DNA from 2 places in the Aminobacter sp. BE322 genome. Region 2 is predicted to be linked to the other one. Evidence: riboswitches for the same ligand, from Rfam matches in the RefSeq annotation. Region 2 holds a riboswitch; the other holds the start of a gene.
What was found. A riboswitch is a leader RNA that binds a small molecule or an ion and turns the genes downstream of it on or off. The one in region 2 is predicted to bind cobalamin.

Region 1 (3,173 bases), on a different contig from region 2:
CGTCACCTCCCGGGTTTCGACCTGCGCGGGGAAAAATTGCGCAAAGGCCCAGACCAGCGAGATCAGCACCGGCTGGTGGATGAGATAGGCGGCGAGGCCGTGCCGTCCGACGAAGGTCAGCGGCCGCGACCATGCGCCTGCCTGCAGTGCCGCGAGCTTCTCGAACAGGCCGGCCCTCTGGGCAAGCCCGGCAACGCCGATGCCCGCCAGGACTGCGCCGAACCACGGGAACAGCGGCACGTAGTCGTTGGAACGGGGGACGACGGTCGACAGGCCGACCCACCACAGCGCCGGATGGTTGAAGATATCCGCGCGCAGGAACTGGGGCGCGGCGATGACCAGCACGGCGATGACCAGGGTCAGCAGGGGCGGCAGGCGCAGGAAGGCGAGTCCGAGTACGCTGGCGAGCGTGATCTGATGCAGGATGCCGAAGAAGATGAACGTGTTCGGCATGGCGAACCATGTCGCCACGGTGATGAGCAGCGCCGCAGCCGCCACCATGGCAAGGCGGCGCCAGTACCTGCCCCAGTGAAAGCCCTTGGTGTAGGCCATCACCAGGCTCACGCCGACCAGGAAGAGGAAGCTGGAGGCGATGGAGCGCGCGAATATCTTCCAGCCGCCATAGGCGGTCGTGCCCGGATCCATGTAGCCGAAGAACTCCAGATCCCAGGCAAGGTGGTAGATCGCCATGGCGACGAAGGCGACGCCACGGGCGATGTCGATTGTCGAGATGCGTTTCGAACGGGCCGGAGCCAGGTCGGCGGACAGTTGGATCGTCATGGATATCACTTTGCAGTCTGGAGCGTTCTTGCGCCAATGCAGTACTATAATGGTTTAAACTGGGCGGTAGTGAGTAGAGTTGCGGCCGATGCACAGAGTTTCAGCGAACCGCGCAGCAAACGCGGCCATCGCGATCGCTTCACGGATATTAAGGGGCCATGCCTGCGTAGGGCTGGTGTCCGAGGGGCAGCCCTTGGGTACCGCAACATCGGTGCCGGCAGATGCATGGTCGTTTTCGATTTTGACTTGTAAGACGGCGAAAATGGCCGCCATCTCGACGCCGTCGACCCAGACATCCACGGTCGTGCGATTGTGATTTCTCTCCAGAAGGGGATTGAATACCGGGTGGAGCGAGAGGTGATTATGACGGCGCGCATCATGTCGCTGACAGAGGAACTGGTGGCGCGCTGCCATCGCGACGTCTCCGACGAGGGGCCGGACCCTGCCGCGCAGCATCTCGACGAAGACGACTATGCAAGGATGATCGAGGAGACCTTGGCCAGCCGTCCGGACGACGGTCCGCTGTGGCTTTTCGCCTACGGGTCGCTGATCTGGAAGCCGGAGGTGGAGCACACCGAGGAGAAGGTGGCGCTGGCGCGCGGCTGGCATCGTTCATTCTGCGTCAACATGACCCGCTGGCGGGCCACCCAAGCCCAGCCCGGGCTCATGATGGCGATGGATCGGGGCGGCCAGTGCAAGGGCGTGGCGCTGCGGCTCATGGATGGCGACCGCCGCCAGCAGCTGGACAAGCTGTTCCGTCGCGAGATGACGCTGAAGCCGTCGACCTACAAGCCGCGCTGGCTGAAGCTCGCCACAGCGGAGGGGCCGCTCGTCGCGCTCGGCTTCGTCGCCAACCGCAAGGGGCGCGCGTATGCCGGCGGCATTTCCGAGGACGAAGTGGTGGAGCGCATCGCCACGAGCTGCGGACACTGGGGCTCGGCCGCCGACTATCTCTACAATGTCGTGAAAAACCTCGAGCAGCGGGCAATCCACGACCGGCATCTGTGGCGCCTGCAGCATCTGGTCGCCGAGCGGATTGCGGCGAGAGCCTAGTGGGCCGACGCCGCATTCGCGCCTCCCGGCGTCGGAATTTGGTTTGCCGCTCCCGGCTTTTGTTTCTATAATTGCCGCCATCGTCGGTTCCGTTCGGAATCAAGAGGGAATGCGGTGAGGGCGTTTTTTGCCCGAAGCCGCGGCTGCCCCCGCAACTGTATGCGGTTAGCTCTCCCCAAAGGCCACTGAAGCTTGCTTCGGGAAGGCGGGGAAGGGTGTCGATCCGCAAGCCAGGAGACCTGCCGGCGACGGGAAATGAACTCTGTGCCCTCGGGTGGAGGGCGAAAGGACATCGACATGACGACTGTTTCTTCCGCGATCGGCGCCGGCGTTTCTGCTCAGTCGCGCAACATGCAGCTTGCCATGGCGGCGCTGCTCGGCCTGTTCTTCGTCGGTTTCCTCGGCTTCTCGCAGATGGAAGTGGTGCACAACGCCGCCCACGACTACCGCCACTCGATGGGCTTTCCCTGCCACTGACGAAGGCCTTCCGACATGTCTGTCTTTCGCAACGTCGTGTTCGTCGCGGCGATCAGCGGCCTATTGGCCGGCGTGATCCTGGCTGCGCTTCAGACCTATTCGACCGATCCGCTGATCTTCAAGGCAGAAACCTACGAGAACGCCGGCGGCCATGACCATCTCGCGGCGCCGGCCGCCGGGACCGAAATGTCCGCCCCGGCCGCCGACGCCCAAGCTGCGGCACCGCAGGAGCCCGAGGCGGAGGCCTGGGCGCCAGCCGACGGTATCGAGCGTTTCGCCTATTCGGCGCTCGCCAACGTGGTGAGCGGCGTGGCCTTCGCCCTGATCCTGGTCGCGGCCTCCGAGTTTGCCGGCGGCATCGCCAACTGGCGCCAGGGCGTGTTCTGGGGCTTTGCCGGCTTCGCCGTGTTCACGCTCGCGCCCGGCCTCGGATTGCCGCCGGAACTGCCGGCAATGCCGGCCGCCGATCTCGGCGACCGCCAGGTCTGGTGGACGCTCACGGTGCTCGCCACCGCCGCGGGCCTCGCGCTCATCGCATTCCGCAAGTCGCTGCCGCTCGCCATCCTGGGCGTCGCCCTGATCGTCGCGCCGCATGTCGTGGGCGCACCGCAGCCGGCGAGCCACGAGACGCCGATCCCGGCGGATCTGCACCGCAGTTTCGTCGTCGCCACCACGATATCCAACCTCGTGTTCTGGGTCGTCCTCGGTGCCGTTGCAGGCTTCGTGCGCGGCCGCTTCATGGGTGAGCGAGGCGAAGCGCTGCGCGGGCATCTTGCCTGAGAAGCTGACTTTCCTGCTCGGCGGGGCGCGCTCCGGCAAGAGCGCCCACGCCGAGCGCCTCGTGACCCAGCATCCCGCGCCGT
Region 2 (3,173 bases):
GGTCTGGGCACGCGCTTCCTGCCCGCCACCAAGTCGATACCGAAGGAAATGCTGACCGTCGTCGACAAGCCGGTGATCCAGTACGTCGTCGACGAGGCGCGCGAAGCAGGCATCGAGCACTTCATCTTCGTCACCGGCCGCAACAAGGCGGTCATCGAGGACCACTTCGACGTCCAGTTCGAGCTCTACGACACGCTTGCCCAGCGCGGAAAGGGCGAACAGCTCGAAAGGCTGCAGCGCCTGCAGCCGGCGCCGGGCCAGACCTCGTTCACCCGCCAGCAGGTGCCGCTCGGCCTCGGCCACGCGGTCTGGTGCGCGCGCGAACTCGTCGGCAACGAGCCGTTCGCGCTGCTTCTGCCCGACATGATCATGCAGTCCGAGAAGAGCTGCATGCGCGAGATGGTCGAGCTCTACAACGAGACCGGCAACAACATCATCGCCGTGCAGGAATGCGATCCCGCCGAGGCGCACAAATACGGCATCGTCGGCAAGGGCGATACCGTCCATACCGGCTTCCGCATCGACGGCATGGTGGAGAAGCCCAAGCCCGGCACGGCGCCGTCGAACCTGTTCATCAACGGCCGCTACATCCTGCAGCCGGAGATCTTCGGCATCCTCGCCAACCAGGAGCGCGGCGCCGGCGACGAGATCCAGCTCACCGACGCGATGCTCAAGCTCGAGAAGCAGCAGGCCTTCTACGGCTATCACTACCGCGGCCGCACCTTCGACTGCGGTTCGCCGGAGGGTTTCGTCGAGGCCAACGTCGCCTTCGCGCTGTCGCGCGCCGATATCAACGAGCGCATGGCTGGCGTCATCGAAAGCCTGCTCGGCGAGATGAAGCCGGGTCGCTGACCTTCCCATGAATGTCGCCCGCGCGTCAGATTTGGGCGCGCGGCGCGGTGGTTTTCGGCCTCAGGGCCGTGTAGACATGTGCTGCCAGGTGCCCGCAGCGATGCGGGAGAATCGGGAACACGGTGCAAATCCGTGGCGTGCCCAACGCTGTGAGAGGGACCGCATCGGCAAAAGCCACTGTCCGCAGGACGGGAAGGCGCCGGAGGCGGGTTGAACTCGAGCCAGAAGACCGGCCCGGCAGAAATCGTCCACCGCATGGTCAGGCGGCGGAAACCGATATGCTCGCCAGGGGACACGCGATGCCGGCCGACCATACCCATGCCATTACGGGCTGTTTCGATGCGGCGGCGCAGCATGCCGTGTACCGCGCCATCTTCACGCGCCGCGACGTGCGCAGCCATTTCCTGCCCGATCCGATCGACGATGCCCAGCTGGCGCGCCTGCTGATGGCGGCACATCACGCGCCCTCGGTCGGCTTCATGCAGCCGTGGAACTTCATCGTCATCCGCGATCCTGGCCGCAGGGAGCAGGTGCGCGAGCTCTTCCTCGCCGCGCGCGGGCAGGAACTGCCGCACATCGCCGAGGAGCGGCAGGCGCTCTACCGCAAGCTCAAGCTCGAAGGCATCGCGGAGACGCCGCTCAACCTGGTCGTGACCTGCGACCGCAGCCGGTCGCAGCACTCGCCGCTCGGTCGCTGGCACAACCCCGAGATGGACCTCTACAGCACGGTCTGCGCGGTGCAGAACTTCTGGCTGGCGGCCCGTGCCGAGGGCATCGGCGTCGGATGGGTCAGCATCCTCGACCGCGAGGCGCTGAAAAGGCTGCTCGGCATTCCCGAACACGTCACGCCGGTGGCCTATCTGTGCGTCGGCCGCGTGTCGGAGTTCGCCGCGCGGCCGGACCTGGAGCGGCATGGTTGGGCAAGCCGCCTGCCGCTCGCCGATCTCATCATGAGCGAGGTCTATTCCGGCCCGGGCGAGGAGGTGCTGAAGGCCGCCATTTCGACGATGTCGGCCACCGGGAAGACCTAGCGCTGTACCCTCAGCCCGACGAACACGCTGTTGGTGCTGCTGTCGCGGCCGGCGCGCGTGCTGTCGAGCGCTTCGTGCCTCAAGCGGCCGGTCAGGCCGGCGTAGCGGTTGAGCCACCAAGTCAGCCCGGCTTCCGCGGTCAGCGTCAGCTCGCGCTCGTCCGAGCCGGCATAGTCGCGCCAGCCTGTGCCGGCCGCGGCAAACCCGGTGAGGTTGGCCCGCATCTGGCGTTCGACCGCGAGGCGCCCGGAATAGAGCACCGAGCCGCTCTGGCCCGGCGTCGTCGAGCCTTCCACCACGGTCGTGCCGGTGAGGCTGACGATGGTGCCGCGGATCGGCGACCAGCGGAGATCGGCCGCGAGCGTGGCTGCGGAAATCGTGTCCAGGCGGTCGTCGTCGAAGTCCTCGGCGATCCAGCCCGCCGAGACCTCGCCGCCGAATTTCTCGCCCATGTCGATCTCGACGCCGGCGCGCGCGCCGACACGGTTCGACGAGCGCTCGAAGTCGGCGGTGTCGAACCTGAGGTCGTAGACGCGGCGGCCGAACTCGACCTCGCCGAAGGGGATCAGGGCCGGCGAAATCTCGTAGCCGGCGCGCAGGCGGCCGGTATAGAGCGTGGAATTCCGGTCTTCCTGCGACAGCGTGCCCCCGACGGACAGTTCGGCGTCGTCGAAGCGCTCGTTGGTCACTTCACCGGTGGCGGCAAGCCGAACCTTGCCCACGTCCTTTTCCAGACCCAGGCTACCGTCGAGCGTGCGCCGCAGGGGCCGCGAGACAGTGTCCTCGATCACCACCGGCGACGTCGCCGATTCCGGCCTGACATTGTAGCCGAGCGTGCCGATGGCGCGGAAACCGTCGGTCAGGTCGAGTTCGAGCCGCCCGTCGATGCCGCCCGTGGCCTCCTCGAGTTCCTGCCCGGAGACGGATTTGCGGAAGGTGCCGTAGGCGTCGATCGTCGCCGAGTGGCGCTCCCAGTCGGAGACGGCGTTGAGGCGAAGCGCGGTTTCGGAAAGCACCGCCGACTTGCCGTTGGCGCTCGAATCGGCGTTCGACGTCGCCGTCACGCCCTGTTCCAGGCTGGGCCGCAGCACGAAGCTGCCGACGCGGATGCCGGGTGCCGCGAACGGATAGTCGTCGCGCGGCACGTAGCGTCCCTCGATGGCCGACTGGCGCCGTGCCTCCGAGCCGCTGGTCGGGGCAAATTCAGAATCGACCGTTCCCTGGCGCACCGCACCGGTGGTCAGGTCGCCGTCCGGCTCCGCCGGCGCCTCCGGCCCGCTCGGCGGCGAC

Region 1: another riboswitch for cobalamin. It lies ahead of J2X50_RS01860 (CbtB domain-containing protein); the one in region 2 lies ahead of bluB (5,6-dimethylbenzimidazole synthase).

The regions. Positions count from the first base shown of each region.
Region 1 is NZ_JBNPXB010000001.1:379,878-383,050, reverse strand. Features, by position in the region: gene J2X50_RS01875 (heparan-alpha-glucosaminide N-acetyltransferase) at 1-780, opposite strand, end outside; gene J2X50_RS01870 (hypothetical protein) at 835-1,194, opposite strand; gene J2X50_RS01865 (gamma-glutamylcyclotransferase) at 1,159-1,833, shown strand; cobalamin riboswitch at 1,901-2,094, shown strand; gene J2X50_RS01860 (CbtB domain-containing protein) at 2,131-2,310, shown strand; gene J2X50_RS01855 (CbtA family protein) at 2,326-3,090, shown strand; gene cobU (bifunctional adenosylcobinamide kinase/adenosylcobinamide-phosphate guanylyltransferase) at 3,083-3,173, shown strand, end outside.
Region 2 is NZ_JBNPXB010000002.1:212,067-215,239, reverse strand. Features, by position in the region: gene galU (UTP--glucose-1-phosphate uridylyltransferase GalU) at 1-852, shown strand, start outside; cobalamin riboswitch at 922-1,104, shown strand; gene bluB (5,6-dimethylbenzimidazole synthase) at 1,152-1,883, shown strand; gene J2X50_RS05085 (outer membrane beta-barrel protein) at 1,880-3,173, opposite strand, start outside.